DNA from 3 places in the [Micrococcus luteus] ATCC 49442 genome. Region 1 is predicted to be linked to each of the others. Evidence: riboswitches for the same ligand, from Rfam matches in the RefSeq annotation. Region 1 holds a riboswitch; each other region holds the start of a gene.
The links. Region 1 has a riboswitch for S-adenosylmethionine ahead of metX (homoserine O-acetyltransferase MetX). Riboswitches for the same ligand answer to the same signal wherever they lie in the genome.
Positions count from the first base shown of each region.

Region 1 (7,796 bases):
GAAGCCGTTGCGCAGGGAACCACGTATGTCGAGACCAAAACAGGGTACGGGCTGGATGTCGAGCACGAGGCACGCAGCGCCAGGATTGCGTCCACGGTGGCCGATGAAGTGACCTACCTGGGCGCGCACCTTGTGCCCGCCGGCATCGATGCCGACGCCTACACCGATCTCGTCTGTGGCCCCATGCTGGACGCTGTCCGGCCCTATGTCCGTTGGGCGGATGTCTTTTGTGAGGAAGGCGCATTTACCGCTGAACAGTCCCGCCGGGTTCTTGAGACCTGCCGTGCTGCCGGGCTGGGGATCCGGGTCCACGGCAACCAGCTCGGCGCCGGCCCCGGCGTCCGGCTGGCCGTGGAGCTGGGCGCGGCGAGTGTGGACCATGCGAACTACCTGTCCGCCGGTGACGTCTCGGCGCTCGCGGACAGCTGGTCGGGCTGGAGTCCGGCGACCGGGACGGGCGCGCGCGGCACCGTCGCCACCTGCCTGCCCGCATGCGACCTGTCGACGCGGCAGCCGCTTGCCCCGGGACGGGAACTGCTGGATGCCGGGGTGCAGCTGGCGCTGGCCTCCAATGCCAACCCGGGCACGTCCTGCACAAGCTCCATGGCATTCTGCGTGACCACCGCCGTCCTGCAGATGCGGCTCAGTGTCCACGAAGCCGTGCGTGCCGCCACCTACGGCGGGGCGCTCGCGCTGCACCGGGAGGCAGGGAACGACGCCGACGGCGAACGGGCGGTGGGCTCGCTCGCCGTCGGGCACCGGGCAGACGTGCAGATGCTGAATGCTCCCTCCGCCACGCACCTCGCCTACCGTCCGGGCATGCCGCTCACGTACGCCGTGTGGCGGGCAGGGGTCCGGGCACGGTAGCGGGCACCATCAAAGTGACGTTTGATGATTGTTTATCTCTGTTATGATCAAAAACGTCACATTTCGGTGATTGTTTGATGCTGGAAGGCCCCCATGACCCGCACTGACCGCCTGACGGCCATCCTGGATATCCTCGCCAAGACCGGGCAGGTGGAGGTGGACGAGATCGTCTCGCAGCTTGGCGTCTCACCGGCCACGGCGCGCCGGGACCTTGACAGCCTCGCCAACCGGCGGCTGTTGACCAGGACCAGGGGCGGTGCCACCATCGGAGCCCTCGCGTATGACCTGCCGGGGCGCTACAACCGTGACGACCACGCGGAAGCGAAGGAGCAGATAGCCCAGGCCGCTTCGGCGCTGATCCGGCCGGGCGCTGTAATCGGACTCTGCGGCGGCACAACCAGTACCGCACTCGCGCAGATCCTGGCCACCCGCGAAGACCTCAACGCACCCGCGAACCAGCCCACGCTGACGGTCGTCACCAACGCCATCAACATTGCTTCCCAGCTGGCCGTCCGGCCCAACATCAAAGTCATGGTGACCGGCGGCATCCTCAACCCCCGCTCCTACGAACTGGTGGGGCCATACACGGACATCATCATGCAGAAGGTGGTCCTGGACATCGCCTTCATCGGTGTCAACGGCATCGACCCCGAGGTGGGACCCACCAACACCGGCGAGGGCGAAGCCTCGGTGAATGCCCTGCTGGCCAGCCGGGCAAGGGTCTCCTACGTGCTGGCAGACTCCTCCAAGGTGGGTGTCCGGGCCTTTGCGACGATGGACGGCTACGCCTTCACCCGGCTTATTACCGACTCCGGCATCTCTGCCGAGGACAAGGCCGCGTTCGAGGCGAAAGGCACCGAAGTGATTGTGGCGCCGCACTAGACGGTGTCAGTACATCACCGGCGGCGCGTCCAGGACGGTTTCGTCCACCCGCCGCGCCACCCATTGGGTGAACGGAATATCCAGTTCATACTTGTCCAGTTCGGTGCGCACCAGGGTCCGGACCTCGGCGTTGTTCGGGTTGTTGAGCGATTCGAAGTACTCCACCGACCAGTGGAACCAGCGCATGCAGAACAGCCGCATGGTCAGGCCGTGGGTCACCAGCAGCGTGTTCGGAGCGTAGTCCGGTTTGGACCAATGCCGGTAGAGCGTTTCCATAAACGATGAAATCCGGTCGTAGACGTCTGAGCCGGACTCGCCCTCCCGAAACCGGTAGAAGAAATGGCCGTACGCGTTGCGAAGTTCCTTCTGGTCCTCGATCTCCCCGCTGATCTGGAAGTTGGCCCAGTCCTGCTCACGGAGGCGCGGCTCTTCGATGACGCGCTCGGTGAGGCTGCCAAGGTTGAGGGCCTCCAGCGTCTGGTAGGCCCGCAGATACGGGGACACATAGACGCAGACCTGCCGGCCGTCCAGCTCCCGCCGGATCTGCTCGCCAGCAGCGGTGGCCTGCTCAAGCCCGAGCGGCGTCAGCGGTATCCGGTAGTCCGGGACCCTGTTGTAGATGGAGGTATCGACGTTGGCCGTTGACTGGCCGTGCCGGATCATGATGATTTTCCCTGGCGCGCTCATAAGCCCCAAGCATAAGTGTCCAACTCCGGACGCTCTCTCACTTGATGTGGGTTTTTGGCGAACGCTCTCTCACCTTGGTGTGCCCGGCGGGCCGGGCATTCAGTAATCAGCAAAGAACCAGCCGCAACAGGCAAGATGGAACCATGTTGGTTCCCTCCCGCCGTCGGCTGCGGATCGAAGTCTGGATTGTCCTGGGACTGTCCCTTGGGCAGTCCGCCGTGTACTCCGTTGTTCAACTGCTCGACAAGATGTCGCGGGCGCCACTGGCGGAGGGAACCTCAACGCTGAACCAGTCGCGGAGCTCCCGCGAGTATTTCGACCTCACTTACCAGTTGCTGGACATTGTCTTTGCCCTGGTGCCCGTGCTGCTGGTCATCTATTTCCTCACGGACCAGCGGCAGCCCGGAACTGGTGCGGACAAACACGGCGGTTCGGCCTTCCAGAAACTCGGGTTCAACTTCACCAGGCCGGGCCGGGACCTGCTGCAGGGCCTGGGCCTCGCAGCACTGATCGGGATTCCCTCCCTCGGCCTTTACGCCGCCGGCCGGGCACTCGGGATCACCACCGCCATCATTCCCAGCGCACTGGATGCCCACTGGTGGACCATTCCGGTCCTGATTCTCTCCGCCCTGCGGCATGCCGTGGTGGAGGAGGTCATTGTGGTGGGCTACCTCCTGGACCGCTTCGGCAAGTTCGGCTGGAGCGTGCCCCTGGCCATTGTCACGAGCTCCCTGCTCCGGGGCACCTATCACCTGTACCAGGGCTTCGGGCCGTTCATCGGCAACGTGGTGATGGGGGTGGTGTTCGCCTGGCTGTACACACGGACCAAGCGGGTGATGCCGCTGGTGATCGCGCACGCACTGCTGGACATCGTGGCGTTTGTTGGCTTCAGCCTGTTCGGCAGGGCAGTGGGCCTGGGCTGACCCAAGGGCCGCACTGGGCTGATGAGAAGCGGCTCCGGGCTTAAAGCGATTCGGCCGCCGTCAGCGGGTGGCGTCGTTGACACCCGCTGAAGGCGGCCGAAGTTATTGTCCGGGCGGCGCTGCCCGGGAGGGTAGGGATTCGGTCAGGGTGGAACCGTCAGATGGTGACGGCCCCGGTGGCGGTTTCGAAGGTTACGGACAGGATGCCGGGGGTGCCCTTGGGAGCGACCCACTCAACAGCGACGTCCTCCAGCGGCTTCTCCACGGGTTCCCCGAGCCACTCAGTAACGCGCTCGGCAGAGCCGGCGATGGTCAGGCAGCTCATCTTGACGTTGCTTTCGTAAGCATTCGACGGGTGGAGGGCGGGGTCGCCCTCCCACTTGAGCATGTACGGAACCTGCGGGTCCGCGATCAGGCCAAGGATGCCGATCTGCTTCCAGATCAGCTCGCGGCCGTCCGGGAACTTGCGGTTGCCGTTGACCGCCGCACGGCCCAGGCGTTCCTCGAAGGGGGCGAGATCGTCCACTTCGACGCACCAGCCCATCCAGCCGCCGCCGGCTTCGGACCGTGCCCGGACTGCCTGCCCGAAGGGAGCCTTGTCCGAGGCCGGGTGGTTCAGGACCTCCACAACTTCCAGGTATTTGTGTCCGGCGAGGGGAATGATCATGTTCCGGGTTCCGAAACGGGGGTGCACTCCACCCTTCACGGCTTCAACGCCGAGGGCGGACGAAATACGTTCGGTGGTGGCAACGAGGCCATCTTGTTCACAGGCGTAAGAGACGTGATCCATGCGCATGCCATCATCTTGGCACTTTGTGATGAGCCTCTCAGCTAAGGGTAGCCTTACTGGGATTTTGTGTTGCGGCCGTTGAGGAAAATCCGGCACCGGGACACCGGAGACAGCCTTTTGACCACCTTCGTCACAATCATGTTCCCTGTCGGGAAGTCTTCCTATGCTGAACGCAACCGAGCAGTGCCACACCACGTCAAGGAGCATTGAATGTCGAACGGATGGTCTTTCGAAACCCGCCAGATCCACGCTGGCCAGGAGCCGGACAGTGCCACAGGTGCCCGTGCCCTCCCGATCTACCAGACGACGTCGTTCGTCTTCCCCAGCGCAGAAAGCGCCGCCAACCGGTTTGCCCTTGCCGAACTTGCGCCGATCTATACCCGCATCGGCAACCCCACGCAGGACGCGGTGGAGCAGCGCATCGCCAGCCTGGAGGGTGGTCTCGCCGCGTTGCTGCTGAGTTCCGGGCAGGCCGCCGAAACGTTTGCCATCCTGAACATTGCCGAAGCAGGTGACCATGTGGTGGCCAGTCCGAGCCTCTACGGCGGCACGTACAACCTGCTGGCGCACACGCTGAAGAAGTTCGGCATCTCTGTAACGTTTGTGGCGGACCCGGACAATCTTGACCACTGGCGCGACGCCGTGCAGCCCAACACCAAGCTCTTCTTCGCCGAAGTGGTGTCCAACCCGCGCCAGGACGTGCTGGACATCGAAGGCGTGTCGCAGGCCGCCCACGACGCCGGTGTGCCGCTGATCGTGGACAACACGCTCTCCACGCCCTATCTGATCCGCCCCCTCGAATGGGGCGCGGACATCGTGGTCCATTCGGCCACCAAGTACCTGGGCGGGCACGGCTCCGCAATCGCCGGCGTGATCGTAGACTCCGGCAAGTTTGACTTCGGCAAGGACCCCGCACGGTTCCCGGGCTTCAACACCCCCGATCCCACGTACAACGGACTCGTCTATGCCAAGGATCTTGGCGCCGGCGGGGCGCTCGGCGCCAACCTGTCCTACATCCTGAAGGCGCGCGTCCAGCTGCTTCGGGACCTCGGCTCGGCAGTGTCCCCGTTCAACGCCTTCCTGATTGCCCAAGGGCTGGAGACGCTCAGCCTGCGCGTGGAACGGCACGTCGCCAACGCCGTCCACGTTGCGCAGTGGCTGGAGGCAAGGGACGACGTCGAATCGGTCGCCTACGCGGGCCTGCCGTCCAGCCCCTGGTACGAACGGGGCCGCAAGTACGGCCCCAAGGGTACCGGCGCGGTGGTGGGGTTCATCCTGGCCGGCGGGGCGGAAGCGGGCAAGCGCTTTGTGGACGCCCTGGAGCTCCACTCGCACGTGGCCAACATCGGGGACGTCCGGTCCCTGGTCATCCACCCGGCATCCACCACGCACAGCCAGCTCTCGGCCGAGCAGCAGGCCATCGCGGGTGTGACGCCCGGGCTGGTCCGGCTGTCGGTGGGCATCGAACACATCGACGACATCATCGCCGACCTCGAAGCAGGCTTCCGGGCGGCCAAGGATGCCACCGGGGGCGGGCCCGGGGAGTAATCACCCGAAAGTCACAACCAGTCACACGCTTGGCCATAGGCCGGGGCTGTTTCGTACACTCATGGAAGGTCATGAGTGCCAGCGACAGCCCCGGCTTGCTGGCCGGCAACCCTCTTTCGTGGCGGGGTGCCCCGGGTGAGGACCTGGCCTGCCGGTCAATTGACGGCAGGCAAGCGCGTAGAAGAGGTCCTTTCCATGACGATCACCATCTCCCGAACAGCGGCTCCCGGAAACGGCGTAGTGCGCTATGCCACCGTTGGCGCCCTGCAGCTCGAGGCCGGCGGTTACCTTCCCGAGGTCACCCTGGCGTACGAAACGTGGGGAACGCTGAACGCTGACGGCTCCAACGCTGTCCTGATTGAGCATGCCCTGACCGGCAGCACCCACGTGACGCGCGGCGACAGTGACGAGCCCGGTTGGTGGGAACAGCTCGCCGGACCGGGTGCACCAGTGGATACTTACCGATTCTTTGTGGTCTCGATCAATATTCTGGGCGGCTGCTACGGGTCCACCGGGCCGTCGTCGGAGGCGCCGGACGGAAAACCCTGGGGCTCCCGGTTTCCGCTGGTGACGCTGCGCGATACAACGGCCGCTGAGGCGCGGCTGGCTGACCAGCTGGGCATCCATAGCTGGTTCGCCGTGCTGGGAGGCTCCATGGGCGGAGCCCGTGCCCTGGAGTGGGCAGTCAGTTATCCGGAACGGGTGCAGCGCTGCGCTGTTATTTCCGTGGGGGCCGCGAGCACGGCTGAACAGATCGCCTTCGCCCAGGCCCAGACACTGGCCATCCGCCAGGATATCAATTTCAACGACGGCGACTACTACGGCGGTCCGCTGCCCGAGGACGGACTGGCCCTGGCCCGGCGGATCGCCCACATCACCTACCGCTCCGCGGAGGAATTCGACGGCCGGTTCGGGCGCTCGGCGCAGCTCCCGGAATCGCCGCTTCGAGCCGCGGCGCTGGGGGAGCGTGGCCGCTACCAGGTGGAAAGCTACCTGGACCACCAGGGCAAGAAACTGGTCAGCCGGTTCGACGCCAACAGTTACATCGCCCTGACCGATGCCCTGATGAGCCACGATGTCACCCGCGGGCGCGGCTCATTGGACGAGGCGCTCAGCCGCGCTACCGCCAGGTTCTTCGTCGCAGCCGTGGACAGCGACCGGTTGTACTTCCCGTCGCAGTCCCGCGAACTGGCCGATGCGCTCCCGGGTGACGTGGATGTCCACGTCATCGAGGCCCCCATCGGCCATGACGGCTTCCTGACCGAAATCGGCCAGCTGGGCAGTCAGCTGCGGAGCACGTTCCTGGTCTAGGATCCGGCTGGTCTAGCTTCCGGCAGGAGTCGGCGTCCTGGCCGGCATCAGCGTCGTGCCCCGGATCAGCCGTTCATGATGTCGGAGCGGCGTTTCATGTATTCCTCCATGGCCAGCTCACCGTTGCTGTACTGCTGGTCCAGTTCGGCGAGCTTCCGGGCGCGGTAGCCCTGCGGGGCCGACGGCGGCGGGGGAGTTCCGGGGGCAGCGGGCGCCGTGGGCGCTTCTGCGCTCGGGCCCGGCTGGGGCTGCCCGAACTGGGGCTGCCCGTATTGCTGAGAATCCCCGTACTGCTGGCCGGGATACTGCTGGCCCGGGTACTGCTGATCCAGGGGCGGGACGGGATTCATGGGAGGCAGCGGCTCGCTCGGCGGCAGGGGCTGCGGGCTCATAATCTGGCGGAAGCCGCCGCTCATGTAGTCCTGTTGTGTATAGCCGTCGCGGGGCTGCCGGTTTTGCTGTCCCGGATACTGGCCGGGGTAGCCCCCGGAGAAGCCCTGGCCCTGGTTCCGTTTGTTGACAGACTTCCGGTACATCCGCATCGCCATGGGTATCACAAACGACAGGATGATGATCCAGAAAAACAAGCTGTTCACGGTATAACGCCTCTCATTGTGTCCTTCCAGCTTAAGCCGCGGCCGGCAAAGGGCGCGTCTCTCGAACGACAGGGCAACTCCAGGGTGTAGACCGCCAGCCGCCGACGGGGCGGGACAGCGCGACGCCTCTCCAACAGCTTCCACCAGACTCCGGAGCCCCGCGCTCCCGGCAGGACTGCCAGGAGGCGGACT
Region 1 is NZ_JAAAXP010000001.1:1,759,029-1,766,824, reverse strand. It holds gene hutI (imidazolonepropionase) at 1-867, shown strand, start outside; gene GUV69_RS07990 (DeoR/GlpR family DNA-binding transcription regulator) at 961-1,749, shown strand; gene GUV69_RS07985 (histidine phosphatase family protein) at 1,756-2,436, opposite strand; gene GUV69_RS07980 (CPBP family intramembrane glutamic endopeptidase) at 2,580-3,359, shown strand; gene GUV69_RS07975 (VOC family protein) at 3,517-4,155, opposite strand; gene GUV69_RS07970 (bifunctional o-acetylhomoserine/o-acetylserine sulfhydrylase) at 4,360-5,697, shown strand; SAM riboswitch class IV at 5,765-5,879, shown strand; gene metX (homoserine O-acetyltransferase MetX) at 5,893-7,008, shown strand; gene GUV69_RS07960 (hypothetical protein) at 7,074-7,604, opposite strand.

Region 2 (7,796 bases), 1.5 Mb from region 1:
CCCCATCATTGAGGCGCTTCAGGGGCTCGGCGTGCACGTGACAGCGGGCGACGGCGGCACCCCCTCCGCACTGCCGTTCACCGTTGAGGGCACCGGGGAAGTCCGGGGCGGCCACCTGGTGATTGACGCCAGCGCGTCATCCCAGTTCGTTTCTGCCCTCCTGCTGGTGGGTGCGCGGTTCACCGAAGGGCTGCACCTGGAGCACGCGGGTGATACGGTGCCCAGCCTGGACCACATCAACATGACGGTGGCGGTCCTGCGCGGCGTGGGTGTGTCGGTGGACGATTCCGTCCCGAACCACTGGGTGGTGTCCCCCGGACCCATCCGTGCCTTTGACCAGCGGATAGAACAGGACCTCTCCAACGCGGGTCCGTTCCTGGCCGCGGCTTTGGCCACACGGGGTACTGTGAGGATCCCGAACTGGCCCACAGGAACTACCCAGGTCGGGGATCTCTGGCGCAGCATCCTGGCGGACATGGGCGCGACCGTCAGCCTGACTGACGGCGTCCTGACTGTGACAGGCGGCCCTGAGATCAAGGGCGCTGATTTTCACGAGACCAGCGAGCTCGCGCCCACGCTGGCGGCCCTTTGTGCCTTGGCCAGCGGACCATCCCGGCTGACCGGCATCGCCCATCTGCGCGGCCACGAGACGGACCGTCTGGCAGCCTTGGTCACCGAAATCAACCGGCTCGGCGGCGACGCCGAGGAAACCAGCGATGGACTGGTGATCCGCCCGGCCACGCTGCGTGCCGGCGTCGTACACACGTACGCGGACCACCGGATGGCCACAGCCGGAGCCATCCTGGGCCTGGCCGTGCCGGGCATCGAAGTGCAGGACATCGCCACCACCGCCAAAACCATGCCGGAGTTCCCGCAGATGTGGGCCGACATGCTGGCGCAGGGCAACGCGTCCGGTGACGGAGCGGAAGGTTCCAGCGGTGGCCCGCAGCACTGATTCCTGGGACGAATCCGACGTCCGGATCCGGCCCAGCAAAAAGGGTTCAAGGCCCCGCACCAAAGACCGCCCCAGCCACGACGACGCCGTCACGGGCCGCATCATTACCGTGGACCGGGGCCGCTACACCGCCGTCGTGGGCGAGGACTCGGGCGATGAGCGGATCATCATCGCAGCGCGGGCCCGTGAACTGCGCCGGTCCCCCGTGGTGGCCGGCGACTTCGTGTCCCTGGTGGGGGACGTCTCCGGCGAGCCCGACACCCTGGCCCGGCTGGTCCGGATCCAGGACCGCCGCACGTTGCTGCGGCGCAGCGCCGATGACACGGATCCGATCGAGCGTGCGGTGGTGGCCAACGCCGATCAGCTGGTTGTGGTGGTGGCCGCAGCGAACCCGGAGCCGCGCACCGGGTTTATCGACCGCGCCCTGGTGGCAGCCTACGACGCCGGCATCGAGCCGCTGCTGCTCGTCACCAAAGCGGATGTCAAGGATCCCGCGGAACTGTTGTCCAACTATGAGCACCTGGACTTCCCGGTAATCATCAGCCGCACGTCGGACTCCGCGGCCTCGGGCATTGATGCCCGCTCCGATGACGGCCTCTCGGCCCGCCTGAACAGTGATGCAGTTTCGCAGCTCCGCGCGTACCTCGAGGGCAAGGTGTCGGTCATGCTGGGCCATTCCGGCGTGGGCAAGTCCACCATGGTCAACGCACTCACCGGCGCCGAACGGGCGACCGGCGGCGTGAACGCGGTGACCGGCCGCGGCCGCCACACATCGTCGTCGGCCCTTGCCCTGAAACTGACGGGCGCGCCTGCGGGCAGCTGGATCATCGACACCCCAGGCATCCGTTCGTTCGGCTTGGCGCACGTGGACCCGGACCGGATCCTGCGGTCCTTCCCGGACCTGGAACCGGGCACGGATGCCTGCGAGCGGGGCTGCAAACACAACGCCGCCGCCGTCAACTGCGGGCTGGACTCGTGGGTGGCCGAGGGGAAGGCCGGTCCCACCGGACCGGCCCGTCTTATGTCCCTGCGGCGGCTGCTGGGCTCGGACCCGCGGCTGGAAGGCCAGGAAACCAAGGAACTGGGTAGCATCAGCTAGCGCCAGGAAGCTGACCTCCCCAACCACGCCGCCGTTAGACGGTAGTTTGGAACCATGATCCAATCCGCTTCGAGCTACAACGATGACCTCCGCCTGGCCCATGTGCTGGCTGATTCCGTGGATGACCAGACCATGAGCCGCTTCAAGGCGCTGGACCTGCACATCGAAACCAAGCCGGACCTGACGCCGGTCACTGATGCGGACAAGTCGGCCGAGGAGGCCATTCGCGGCCAACTGTCCCGTTCCCGTCCCCGGGATGCCGTGCTCGGTGAGGAATTCGGCAGCTCCGGACACGGATCACGCCGGTGGATCATTGATCCGATCGACGGCACCAAGAACTTTGTCCGGGGCGTCCCCGTGTGGGCTACCCTGATCGCCCTCGTGGACGAGGGCGAACCGGTTGTAGGCGTGGTCAGTGCACCGGCGCTGGGCAAGCGCTGGTGGGCGGCAAAGGGTGCGGGCGCGTATATGGGCAGGTCCCTCGCCGCTGCGACCCGTCTCCGCGTCTCGAACGTGTCCAACCTTGCCGACGCCTCGCTGTCCTACTCGAGCCTGGGCGGCTGGAAGGAACGCGGCAACCTGGACGAATTCCTCGGCCTGACCGAGGACGTCTGGCGCACCCGGGCTTACGGCGATTTCTGGTCCTACTGCATGGTGGCGGAGGGCTCCGTGGACATCGCCTGCGAGCCGGAGCTGAACCTGTACGACATGGCTGCCCTGGTGCCCATTGTGGTGGAGGCCGGCGGCCGCTTCACCTCGCTGGAGGGGCAGGACGGTCCGTTCGGCGGCAACGCGCTTGCCACTAACTCGATCCTGCACTCCGAGGTCCTCAAACGGCTTAACCCCGGCCTGGACGATCTGTTGTAGGTAAGTAATTCCGAATTATCGACGGCGGGTACCTCCTTTTGGGGGTGCCCGCCGTTTGCATCTTCGGCTAATCCGCCAATTCCGGAATGCGCGTAACAAAGTACTTAACATTGGGCTGGGCTTTTCGACGGCGGCGGCGATGTCCTACGCTCTTTAACAGGTCACGAGTGCCAGCGCTAAACCCCGGTTTGCTGGCCGGCAACCCTCCATTCGCGGCGGGGTGCCCCGGGTGACGACCAGGCCGGTCCGGAACGGACCCGGCAAGCGCGGATTCCCGGTATCGGGAGTCCTTTTCAAGTGAGGTCTCCGTGACAACTGCCACCGTCTCCCCCGCCATCCAGAACACCACAAGCGCAGCCATTTCCAGCGAGCTGGCCGCCATTGCGGGACGCCCCCTTTCCGCCGTCACCGGCGCCGAAATCCAGGCCCCGCTGATCCAGGGCGGCCACGTCCGCTACGCCAACCTGGACTACGGTGCATCTGCCCCCGCCCTTTCGGTGGTCTCGGCCTACCTCAACGAGATCCTGCCGTTCTACGCCAGCGTTCACCGCGGGGCCGGCTACGCATCGCAGATCAGCACGTCGGTGTATGAAAACGCCCGCAACATCGTCCGGGATTTTGTGGGCGGCCGCGCCGACGATTCTGTCATCTTCACCCGGAACACCACAGATTCGCTGAACCTGCTCGCCGGGTGTCTGCCGCACACGGAGGGACGCCCCGCCGGCGACGTCCTCTACCTCGATATCGAGCACCACGCCAACCTCCTGCCATGGCAGGGAGTACCGCACCGCAGCGTTGTAGCGGCACCCACCATCGCGGGAACCGTCGAGGCGCTCCGTACCGAACTGCAGCAGGGCCAGGTCAGCCTGCTCGCTGTCACGGGAGCCTCCAACGTCACCGGCGAAATCCTGCCCGTCCGCACCCTCGCCGCCCTGGCGCATGAGTACGGTGCGCGCATCGTGGTGGATGCGGCGCAGCTCGCACCGCACCGGCGCATCAACATCACCGCAGACGACGTCGATTACCTGGCCTTCTCCGGCCACAAGCTCTACGCGCCGTTCGGTGCGGGCGTCCTGGTGGGCCGCACCGACTGGCTCGACGCCGGCACCCCGCACCTGGCAGGCGGCGGCGCCGTCCGTGAGGCAAGGCTCGACGGCGTCAGCTGGGCCACCGGCCCGGCCCGCCACGAGGGCGGCTCCCCCAACGTCCTGGGTGCGGCCACGCTGGCCCGCGCCACGCAGGTCATCGCGTCGCTGGACCAGGACCGCTGGCACGCCCATGAGGCGGGCATCCGGTCCTACCTGGTGGACGGGCTGCAAAAGATCGACGGTGTGACGGTCCACCAGATCTTCTCGGACACCGACCCCGGCACCGGCACCATCGGCGTGGTGAACTTCTCGGTGGCCGGTTACGACGCCGGACTGGTTGCCGCGTATCTGTCGGCCGAGCACGGCGTGGGCCTGCGGGACGGCCGCTTCTGCGCGCACCCGCTGCTGAAGCGCCTCGGCCTGCCATCCGGTTCGCTGCGCGCCAGCTTCGGTGTGGGCTCCCGGCTGGAGGATGCCCAGCGGCTCCTCGCCGGCCTGGAACAGCTCCGCCGCACGGGCCTGGGCTGGGACTATGTGGTGGATTCGGGCCGCTGGGTTCCGGCCAACGACACCCGTGTATACCCCCACTGGGCTCCCAACACGCCCGGCACCGCCGGCGCGGCCCCTTGCCTGGACGACTGAGCGTTTGCCGACTGAGTTGTTCCCGGGGTGAGTGCTCCGGCCCCTGACTGATGCTGCCCCGCCATGCGGTAAATTCGAAGGAAACCCATGGTAATCAGTTGAAGGAGGCCGCACGTGGCACGGGGTGGCCCCAGGCTTGACCACGGACGCCGCCTGGAGCTCGGACAGAGCTTCCAGGACGGCGGCGAACACTACCAGCGCGTCCGTCCCGGCTACCCTGCCGATTCGGCGGACTGGCTGGTCCCGGCAGGCGCGCGTGATGCCGTTGATGTGGGAGCGGGAACCGGTAAGTTCGCCGCCCTCCTGCTGGAGCGGGGCCTGAGCGTTGCAGCCGTGGATCCCTCCGCCGATATGCTCGAACAGCTCCGCGCGCATTATCCGGAGATCGCGGCAACTCCGGGAACCGCAGAGGTGACCGGCCTGCCTGACTCAGCGTTCGACGTCGTCAGCGTGGCCCAGGCCTGGCACTGGTGCGATCCGCTGCCGGCCAGCACGGAACTTGCACGTATCCTCAGGCCGGGCGGAACCTTGGGACTGATCTGGAACCAGCTGGATACGTCAGTGCCGTGGGTGCACAGGTTGTCGCGCATCATGCATGCAGGAGACGTCTACAAGCCGGACTTCCGGCCGGTGGTGGGCCTGGAGTTCGACGGCCTCGAAAGCCACATGACCCGTTGGGAGGACAGCCTCAGCACGGCGGACATCGTTGAGCTGACCAAGTCACGCAGCTACTATCTGCGGGCAGGCGAGGCCACCCGGAACAAGGTGCTGGCCAACCTCGACTGGTACCTGCACGAGCACCTGGGGCATAACGCCCAGGACCTTATCGCCTTGCCGTACCTGACCCTGACGTGGCGGACACGCAAAGCGTGAGTGCTGCAGGCCAACGGGTAGGCTTGGAACCGTGAAGACCAGCGCACCCTCTTCCTCCATCGAGGACTACGTCAAGGTCATCTACGGCTTCACGGAGTGGCAGGACAAACCCATCACGTCCTCGCAGCTGGCCCAGCGCCTCGGCGTGGCAAACTCCTCGGTCTCGGAAATGGTCCGCAAGCTCAAAGACCAGGGCCTGGTGGACCACAAACCCTACAGCGCCATCACTCTCACGGCTTCAGGCATCAGGCTGGCGTTGTCCATGGTCCGCCGCCACCGCCTCATTGAGACCTACCTCGTCCAGGAACTCGGCTACAGCTGGGATGAAGTCCATGATGAAGCCGAGCATCTTGAGCATGCGGTGTCGGACACCTTCATTGAGCGCATGGCGGCGAAACTGGGAAACCCGAAGCGCGACCCCCACGGGGATCCGATTCCGACCGCGGACGGGGCAGTCCTGATGCCCGAGGCGCACCTGCTGGGCGAACTGGACACCGGGCACACGGGCCGGATCACCAGGATCAGCGATGAGAACCCGGACCTGCTCCGGTATCTCGCCGCCGAGGAAATCGATCTCGACGCCGATGTGGAGGTTGTGGGCCGCAAACCATTCGGCGGCGCATTGGTGGTACGGATCAGCAGCGCAGGCAGGACGAGGGACTACGATCTCGCCGATGAAATCACCGCTGCCCTCTGGGTCCACAGCGACCGGCCCCACGCCGGCTGCACCATCGGTGACAGCTGAGTGAAGCAGGCTGGCGCCATGCCGGGCTGGCGTGCCTGGCTCGCCGTGGCAGTAGGCGGGTTTGCCGGGACCGAACTCCGCTACGGCCTGGGGCTCGCCTTCCCTGACCTTCCGGGAGCCGTCCCCTGGACCACGTTGGGCATCAACGTTGCCGGAAGTTTTGTCCTGGCCACCCTCACCACGTTGTGGATCGCCCGCCCACACACTTCCTTCTGGCTTCGTGCCGGGCTGGGGCCAGGGCTGCTGGGATCCTTCACGACGTTCTCGGCCGTAGTTTTTTCGATCGACCAGCTGGCGCGTGCCGGCGAGCACCCGGCGTGGCTTGCCTACCTGGGGTTGTCCCTGCTGCTCGGCCTGGGTGCTGCGGCCGGTGGCTGGCGGACGGGCCGGCTTGTGGCTGACCGGGTGGCGCCGTGACGGGCGCGCTGGTGACGGGGGCGATACGGTGACGGGCGCTCTCCTGGTGGGAGTATTCGGTGTGGCGGGCGCCCTGGTGCGTTTCGCCGTCGACAGCTGGTTCGCGCACCGTACGCAACGGCGGCACTGGCCGTGGGCCACGCTGCTGGTCAACGTCACGGGCTGTCTCATCATCGGGCTCTCCATCGGCATCACCGGAAGGCTGGGCATGGCACCCGAGTGGCAGACCGCCGTCGCGACGGGGCTTGCCGGCGGGCTGACCACGTTCAGTTCCTGGACGACCGCCACGGTCCGCCTCCTGAGCGAGGCGCGGTTCGGTGCCGCCGCCCTCAACGTCGGCGTCAACCTGGCGGCAGGTTTCGCTGCGGCAGCTCTCGGTATGGCCCTGGCCGCCGCGTAAGCCCGGTCACTTCCCCGGAGCGCCGTGGTTTCGGCCCGGCCGGGTTTGGTCCCGTCCCGTATCGTTGACTCTGATGATTAGCAGACGTGACGCGGCAATTGCCCTTGATGTACCGATGGAAATGGCCCAGCGCCACGGCATCCCCAAACGCCTTTCCGAGGCCGAGCTGGGCGAAATCCTGGACAACCCGCCGGCATGGCTTATCCAGTCGCGGGCCAACCGCACCGGCAAGCGGCCGGTCTGGGTCCACCTGGAGTGCGCCGTCTGCGGCTATGAAGAAGCGGCGCGTCCCAAAAAATGGTGGCCTGACTTCACGTACGTCGTGTGCGAACATCACTCCCCTGCTGAGGTGCCGCGGCTCCAGACGGGCTTCATCAGGAGCGAGTTCGACGGTGTCGGGACCCGCTTTGTGGGCATCGCCGACGTTCCAGCACCGGCCTGATTCCGGGCATTTCTTTCAGGTTGGATCAGGCGTATTTTACGAAGTGGGACCATTCGGTCCCGCGTTGTAAGGAGCACGCCATGCCGGATAAGACACCACACCAGCAGCTGAACAAAAAGCCTGTTAAGACCATTAAGGAAAAACGCGCCGAGAAAAAGGCGAAGAACCCGGTCGAAGGCGCACAGGATCCGGTGGCGCACCTGAAGAAGCGCCGGTAGCAATTATCCGGTTGCTGCCATTTCTTCCGGTACAGCCACAAGGTCCAGTT
Region 2 is NZ_JAAAXP010000001.1:226,064-233,859, reverse strand. It holds gene aroA (3-phosphoshikimate 1-carboxyvinyltransferase) at 1-955, shown strand, start outside; gene rsgA (ribosome small subunit-dependent GTPase A) at 939-2,054, shown strand; gene hisN (histidinol-phosphatase) at 2,109-2,921, shown strand; SAM riboswitch class IV at 3,081-3,194, shown strand; gene GUV69_RS01060 (aminotransferase class V-fold PLP-dependent enzyme) at 3,230-4,651, shown strand; gene GUV69_RS01055 (class I SAM-dependent methyltransferase) at 4,766-5,524, shown strand; gene GUV69_RS01050 (metal-dependent transcriptional regulator) at 5,556-6,269, shown strand; gene GUV69_RS01045 (fluoride efflux transporter FluC) at 6,288-6,686, shown strand; gene crcB (fluoride efflux transporter CrcB) at 6,715-7,086, shown strand; gene GUV69_RS01035 (hypothetical protein) at 7,160-7,528, shown strand; gene GUV69_RS22820 (hypothetical protein) at 7,609-7,746, shown strand; gene GUV69_RS01030 (S1C family serine protease) at 7,750-7,796, opposite strand, start outside.
Region 2: it holds a riboswitch for S-adenosylmethionine, as region 1 does, so the genes downstream of both, GUV69_RS01060 (aminotransferase class V-fold PLP-dependent enzyme) here and metX (homoserine O-acetyltransferase MetX) in region 1, are expected to answer to the same signal.

Region 3 (7,796 bases), 850 kb from region 1:
GATCCAGAGCGGAAGCTCGTTAAAGCGGTGTTGCTGCGCCTCGGGGCGCCGCCACTGGCCGCCCATGATGTGGCTGGACGTGTTCATCACAAACGCGCTGATCAGCAGACGGGGGCGGGGTCCGTCAAAGCGGCTACTGGGTGTTGAAGTCATGGCAGGTCTTTCGGCAGGAGTGGGTGCGTGCGGGTGCTGCGCAGGGTCAGAGCCGCTTATCCAGGCGCCGTGCGATGTACGATCCGCCCAGCTGGACGATGGTGACCAGGAGGATCATCAGCACTATGGCGGTAATCATCAGCGGAGTTTCATAGCGGTAGTAGCCATAGCGGATGGCAAAGTCGCCGATTCCGCCGCCGCCCACCAGGCCGGCCATCGCCGAGTAGGAGATGAAGCTGACGGTCATGATGGTGATGGAACTGACCAGACCGGGCTTCGCCTCGACGATCAGGACGTCGCGGACGATCTGGGACCGGCTGGCCCCCATGGACCGGGCCGCTTCCACCACGCCGCTGCCGAGCTGGCTGAGGTTCTGTTCCACAAAGCGGGCGAAATAGGGAATCGCGTTGATGGTCAGCGGGACAATGACGGCCGCCGTGCCGATGGTGGTGCCCACAATGAACCTGGTGACGGGGATGATCGCAATAAGCAGGATCAGGAACGGAAAAGACCGGATCAGGTTCACGAGCCCGTCCAGGGTGCGGTGCAGCCTGGGCCGGTGCTTCAGCCCGTTAGGGCCGATGGTGTAGAGCAGGACGCCCAGGGGTGTGCCGAGAAGCACCGCCAGGGGGATGGCCACCAGCAGCATGGTGAGCGTCTGCCCCATGGCAACGCCGATTTCGGGCAGGACTTCCAGGATGCGGTCAAACATTGAGCAGGCCTTCCGAAACGGCTTTGGCGTGGGCGGAGCGGTCAAGCTGGATCTCGTCGGAGATCAGGTAACGGCCGCTCTGGGTCGCCGGGTGGAAGCCGGGGCGCTGCAGCTCGCTGAGGTCGAACTGCTCCACTACCTTGCCTCCTTCCATCACGGCCACATTGTCGGCAATGGCTTTAATGACGTTCATCTCGTGGGTGACCACCACGATCGTGATGCCGAATTCTGCATTGACGTCGGCCAGGTACTGCAGGACCGAGGCCGTTGTACGCGGGTCAACGGCCGACGTCGGCTCATCGCAAAGCAGCACCTTGGGTTCGGTGGCAAGGGCGCGGGCAATGGCCACGCGCTGCTTCTGGCCGCCTGACAGTTTCGCCGGGTAGGTTCCCGCTTTATCGCTGAGGTCCACGATCGCCAGGGTTTCGGCAGCACGACGGCGGCGCTCGGCTTTCCCGACGCCGGCGAACTTCAGCGAGAGCTCCACGTTCTCCTGCGCAGTGAGGTTGTTGAGCAGGTTGAAATGCTGGAAGATCATGCCGATGTCGTGCCGCTTCGTGCGAAGCTCTGCATCGGACAGAGTCAACAGGTCCACGCCGTCCACCAGGACGCGGCCCGATGTGGGGCGCTCAAGCAGATTAATGTTGCGAAGCAGGGTGGATTTCCCCGCTCCGGAGAACCCGATGATGCCTTGGATGGTGCCCCGCCGGATGTGCAGGCTGACATCATCAACGGCCGTGAACCGGCCGTTTGGCGAGCCGAATGAGGTGCTGACGTTCTGGATCTCAATCACAGGCCACCACGTCCTTGGGCCGCCGCGCGGCTGCCAGTCTGTACGTTCATAAATTCCTCCGGGCTAACCCGAGGAAACCCGCAGCCCGGAATCAGGGCTCAGCTTTCGCCGCCCAAGACCGGGAACATTGAGGTTCTCCATCGGTCCTGGCAGTAGCACCGCCCACAAAAGGAGGGGGGTTGCTGCGGCGTCACAGAGCCAGGTCTCTCAGCCGCTCGAGATGGTTACAGCAACGAATCTGGCACAGGGCGGCACCTTTGAAAAAACCAAAACGTCACAAGCCGTAAGGCGAAGACACCTTACTCAACGTGAGGATCCCCACAGAGAGCCAGCCGGTGCTAGTCTGCGAAGATGTCACCCGACCAGGCCACGATCCCCGTTCTGGACATGAGCACCGCACGCCAGCCGTACGGTTCCTTCAGCCCGGAATTCATCGACCAGCTGCGGGACGCAGCCCATAACGTGGGCTTCTTCCAGATCACTGGGTACGGCGCCGCTCCCGGCCAGGCCGAAGAGCTCCTGGCCCTCATCAAGCGCTTCTTCGACCTGCCCCTTGAGGAGCGGATGAAGCTCGATAACCGGCTGTCGCCGCATTTCCGCGGCTACACGCGGATGGGCACGGAAGTCACGCAGGGCAGGGCCGATGCCCGCGAGCAGATCGACTTTTCGCCGGAACGCGAGCCGGTCGTGGACTATCCGGCGGATCAACCTTATTGGCTCCTGCAGGGCCATAACCTCTGGCCGGACGAGGCAATGCCGGAGCTTGAGCCAGCGGCCATGGCCTGGGCCGAGCTGATGTCCGAGGTCGCCATGGAACTCCTGCGCGGCATCGCCGTGGCCCTCGGCCTGCCCGAGGACCACTTCGACGAACCCTTTGGCGACGAGCCGGCCTGGATGGGCAAGCTGGTGCACTACGTTGGCGGCGTGGTGGAAGCTGCCGGCGACCAGGGTGTGGGCTCACACGCGGACTACGGTTTTGTCACCCTCCTGCTCCAGGACGAGGTGGGCGGGCTGGAAGTGCTGCCGCACGGAACCACCGAGTGGGCCACCGTGGAACCCATTCCGGGGGCGCTGGTGGTGAATCTCGGCGAGATGCTGGAGGTAGCCACCGAAGGCTACCTGATGGCCACCATCCACCGGGTCAAGGCTCCGCCGCCCGGCGTGGACCGCTATTCAGTGCCGTTCTTCTGGTCCCCGCGCCTGGATGCCGTGATCGATCCCGTGCCGCTGCCGCCTGAGCTGAAGGCCCAGGCCCGCGGCCTCTCCGACGATCCGACCAACCCGATGCTCGCCTCATTCGGCCTGAACATGCTCAAGGGCAGGATGCGCGCCCACCCGGATGTCACCGAACGCCACTACCCGGGACTGATGCAGCGCTGATTACCGGCCGGGCGGATCCGCCCCGTCAGAGGTTGTATTTCCACGCCTGCTGCGCCGGGCAGACGTTCATCACAACATCCAGTCCTGCGGCCTTCGCACGCTCAGCTGCTGCCTCGTCGATGACGCCCAGCTGCATCCAGATGGCTTTGGCGCCGGCCGCAATGGCCTGGTCAACCACAGCGCCGACCTTCTGAGAATTAACGAAGCAGTCCACGACGTCGACGGGCTGCTTTTCGGCGGGGATATCCGCGAGGGTGCGGTACCCGGTTTCGCCGTGCACCGGGTCGCCCGGCAGGTTCACGGGAATGATCTCCATCCCGAGCCTGTCGCGGATAAAAAGGGACGTGTCGTAGGCGGCGCGCCACTCGTTGGTGGTCAGGCCGACGATGGCCCACCGCCCCTTGGTTCGCATAAGGCGCTCTATGACTGCAGGATCGTTGGTGTGGCCCATGCCCCAAGCCTACGCCGCTTTGCAAAAGTTCCTCATGCCGAATTTTTGACCGGCACGAGGGGGCGGGATGGCATGTGAACGAACATTACACACTACAAGTCCGGATTTGGATTGTTTGATTCACATGGGGTGTAGTGGTAAGTGACCATCCCGAGCGGCCGAGAGACCTGGATCGATGAAGCCGCAGCAACCCTGGTCAGCGGGCGCCCCCACGGCACAGGCTGATAGCAAGGAAAAAGCCTTGGGTAAGCGGAACTGACCACTCCGCAAAAAGGCTCGACTCCGTAGGGTGCTACTGCCAGGACCGATGGAGTGATCCCATGACTGCAGTCCTGACTTCCGAGCGTGCCGGCAAGACCACCGGCTCTTCCTCAGCACTTCCTGTGTCCTTCCGCGGTCTGCGCCGCACCTTCGGGACGGGCGACGCCGCCCGCACTGTCCTGCGCGACGTCACCTTCGACGTCGAAGCAGGGGAAGTCCTGGCCATCCTGGGACCGTCCGGCTGCGGCAAATCAACCCTGCTGCGCGCGGCCGCGGGCCTGGACTCCCCGAGCGCCGGTTCCGTGGTCATCCAGGACAGCGCCGTCCAGGGCATCGATCCCCGCTGTGCGTTTGCTTTCCAGGAACCGCGGCTGCTCCCCTGGCACACCCTGCAGGCCAATGTGGCCATCGGCCTGCCCACCGGCTGCAGCGCCAAAGAAGGCAAAGCCAAGGTGTCCCGCCTGCTGGAACTTGTGGGCCTGGACAGTTTCGCCAAGCACCGCCCCCGCGAGGTCTCCGGCGGAATGGCCCAGCGCGCGTCCCTGGCCCGGGCACTGGCACGCAACCCCGGGGTCCTGCTGCTCGACGAACCGTTCGGTGCGCTGGACGCCCTGACCCGCATCAAGATGCAGGACCTGCTCCTGGACGTGCACAAGGCCGAACCCACCACAGTGCTCCTGGTCACCCACGACGTTGACGAGGCATTGCAGCTGGCGGACCGGATTATCGTTCTCGGAACTGCCGACGGCGGCCAGGGCGCCACGATCGTGCGGACCGTTGATGTGCCAGGCAGCCGTCCCCGCGACCGGGCCTCGGCAGAACTCGCCACGCTGCGCGTCTCCCTCCTGGCCAGCCTGGGTGTCGACGGGCATTGACGCCCGCAACTTCCGGCACAGCCCCGGCCCTCCGGGCCACAGATCCACTCCGCTCACCCACAAACGCAAAAGCCCGCCGTCGGTCATTAACCCGCGGCCGGAACTTGCGCCCTCCGCACCATCAGCGCAAAGGAAAACCATGCAGCACGCACGTCCCTTCACCCGCCGTTCCCTCCTTGGGGCAGCCGCCGTGGCCGCCGCCTCGGCCCTGGCGCTGACCGGCTGCGTTGCTGGTGAGGGCTCTTCCGGCCAGGCCGGGGCTGCGGGCAGCACGGCGGGCGGGACGCTGAACATTGACTTCGCCACCTATAACCCGCTCAGCCTGGTCATCAAGGACCAGGGCTGGCTTGAAGCCTCACTCAAGGACCAGGGCGTCACCGTCAACTGGATCCAGTCCGCCGGCTCAAACAAGGCCAACGAAGCCCTCCGCTCGGGCGCCATCGACGTCGGATCAACAGCAGGCTCCGCGGCCCTCCTGGCCCGCTCCAACGGTTCGCCCATCCGCACCATCAGCATCTACTCCCAGCCGGAATGGGCGGCCCTGGTGGCCCCCGCCGGCTCGGGCATCACGTCCGTCGCTGACCTCAAGGGCAAGTCCGTGGCCGCCACCAAGGGCACCGACCCCTATTTCTTCCTCCTGCAGGCCCTCGAGGAAGCCGGACTGAAGCCCGGCGACGTGACCGTGCAGAACCTGCAGCATGCTGATGGCCGCACGGCCCTGGAGAACGGCTCCGTGCAGGCGTGGTCCGGCCTGGACCCGATCATGGCCGGTGCCGAGCAGAAGGGCGCGACGCTCTTCTACCGGAACCTGGACTTCAACACCTACGGCTTCCTCAACGCCACCGAGTCCTTCCTCAAGGACAAGCCCGAACTGGCGCAGGCCGTGGTGAACGCCTACGAAAAAGCCCGCGCCTGGGCCGCTGCCAACCCGGACGAGACGGCACAGATCCTGGCCGACGTAGCCGGACTGGATCTGGCCGTGGCGAAGACCGTGGTTCTGGAACGCAGCAACCTGGACGTAGACGCCGCGCCCGGTGAGGCGCAGCGCAAAGTACTGGAGAAGATCGGCCCCACGTTTGTGGAAACCGGCGACGTCAAGACTCAGCAGCAGATCGACGACGCCGTGGCCTCCCTTCTCGACGACTCGCTGGTGAAGAAGGCTGATCCGTCAGCCATTAAGGGTTCCTGATGAGCAATCCGGAACACACCCTCCTCACCGGCAACAGTGTTGCGGATGAGCGCGCTGCAGCCGCTCCCGCAACATCGGCAGGCGCCGCCCGGGCGGATGCTTCGGCAACCGCTCCGGCAAAGGGATGGTCTCCCGCCGGGGTCCGTTCACGGAACTGGGCGCGCCTGCCCCTTGGCCTGATCATTCCGGCGATCCTGCTGGTCTCCTGGCAGATGGCATCGTCCACCGGCATGTTCAGTGTGGTCCAGCTGCCGCCCCCTGCAATGGTGCTGGGCGCAGCCGGCGAACTCCTGGGCCGCGGCGAACTGGGCACCCACATCGCCATTTCCACCCAGCGTGTGGTGATCGGATTCCTCATCGGCGCCGCATTGGGCCTCATCCTGGGAGCCACTGTGGGCCTGTCGAAAATTGCCGACGCCCTCCTGGCACCCACCATCGGTGCATTGCGCGCCGTCCCGTCCCTGGCTTGGGTGCCGCTGCTGATCCTGTGGCTGAAGATCGGCGAAGACTCCAAGGTCACCCTGATCATCATCGGCGCCTTCTTCCCCGTTTTCACCACCGTGTCCCTGGCCCTGCGCCACGTGGACCGAAATCTCGTGGAAGCGGCCCGCGCCTTCGGGCTCAAGGGCGTCAGGCTCCTGACCACTGTGCAGCTGCCCGCTGTGGTGCCGGCAGTCTTTTCCGGGCTGCGCCTGGCACTGGCGCAGGCCTGGCTGTTCCTGGTGGCTGCCGAACTGATCGCCTCCTCCATGGGGCTCGGCTTCCTGCTGATCGACTCGCAAAACAACGGCCGCACCGACAGGCTTTTCCTGGCCATCGTGCTGCTGGCCGTGATTGGAAAACTGACGGATGCCCTCCTGGGCCTGGCAGAGAAATGGGCGGTAAAACGATGGGCCTGAGCACCGTGGACGCGATTGAAACCGCACACAACAAGCACCCCGGCACCGAAGCCGAGCGGATTGCGTTCTGGGAGGACGCGGCCCGGCGCCTGGACTGGGCCGAACCGTGGCACACCGCCCACACGTTCGAGAAGGCAGAGCTCCTCAGCGGCCCCGACGTCCCCGCCGACGAAGCGGAATACTCGGTCCCGCGCATCGAATGGTTCGCCGGCGGACGCCTGAACGTGGCCTACAACTGCGTGGACCGCCATGTGGAGGCAGGGCGCGGCGACAAGGTGGCGCTCTACTTCGAGGGCGAACCGGGCGACCGCCGTGCCATCACCTATGCCGAACTCCAGCGTGAAGTGGCCAAGGCCGCCAACACGCTCCTGGCATTGGGCATCACCAAGGGCGACCGCGTGGTCATCTACCTGCCGGTTATCCCCGAAACCGTCATCATCACCCTCGCCGTGGCCCGCATCGGCGCCATCCACTCGCTGGTGTTCGGCGGCTTCTCCGCGGAGGCGCTGAAGTTCCGTGTGGAGGACACCCAGGCCAAGCTGCTGGTCACCACGGACGGCCAGTTCCGCCGCGGCGTGGCCGTGCCAGTCAAGGACAACGCCGATGCGGCCGTCGCGGGGGACAATGCCATCGAGCACGTCCTCGTGGTCAACCGCACCACCCCGGCGGACCAGCTCGCTGCCGTTTCCATGACTGAAGGCCGCGACGTCTGGTGGCATGACGCCGTCGGAAACGCTGCGGACGTCCACGAGCCGGAAGCGTTCGACGCCGAGACTCCCCTCTTCATCATGTACACCTCCGGCACCACGGGTAAGCCGAAGGGCCTGGTCCACACCTCCGGCGGCTACCTCACCCAGGCGTCCTGGAGCTACGAGCACCTGTTCAGCAACCCGGATCCGGCCCTCCGTGACGGCGACGTGCACTGGTGCACGGCGGACCTCGCCTGGGTCACCGCGCACACGTACGAAATCTACGGACCGCTCTCCAACGGCGTCACCCAGGTGATCTTCGAAGGCACCCCGAACACCCCGCATCCGGGCCGGCACTTCGAAATCATCGAGCGGTACGGCGTCACGCAGTACT
Region 3 is NZ_JAAAXP010000001.1:2,610,074-2,617,869, forward strand. It holds gene GUV69_RS11795 (LLM class flavin-dependent oxidoreductase) at 1-153, opposite strand, end outside; gene GUV69_RS11800 (methionine ABC transporter permease) at 200-865, opposite strand; gene GUV69_RS11805 (methionine ABC transporter ATP-binding protein) at 858-1,658, opposite strand; SAM riboswitch class I at 1,793-1,885, opposite strand; gene GUV69_RS11810 (isopenicillin N synthase family dioxygenase) at 2,010-3,038, shown strand; gene GUV69_RS11815 (CoA-binding protein) at 3,064-3,489, opposite strand; gene GUV69_RS11820 (ABC transporter ATP-binding protein) at 3,810-4,625, shown strand; gene GUV69_RS11825 (aliphatic sulfonate ABC transporter substrate-binding protein) at 4,765-5,814, shown strand; gene GUV69_RS11830 (ABC transporter permease) at 5,814-6,713, shown strand; gene acs (acetate--CoA ligase) at 6,704-7,796, shown strand, end outside.
Region 3: it holds a riboswitch for S-adenosylmethionine, as region 1 does, so the genes downstream of both, GUV69_RS11805 (methionine ABC transporter ATP-binding protein) here and metX (homoserine O-acetyltransferase MetX) in region 1, are expected to answer to the same signal.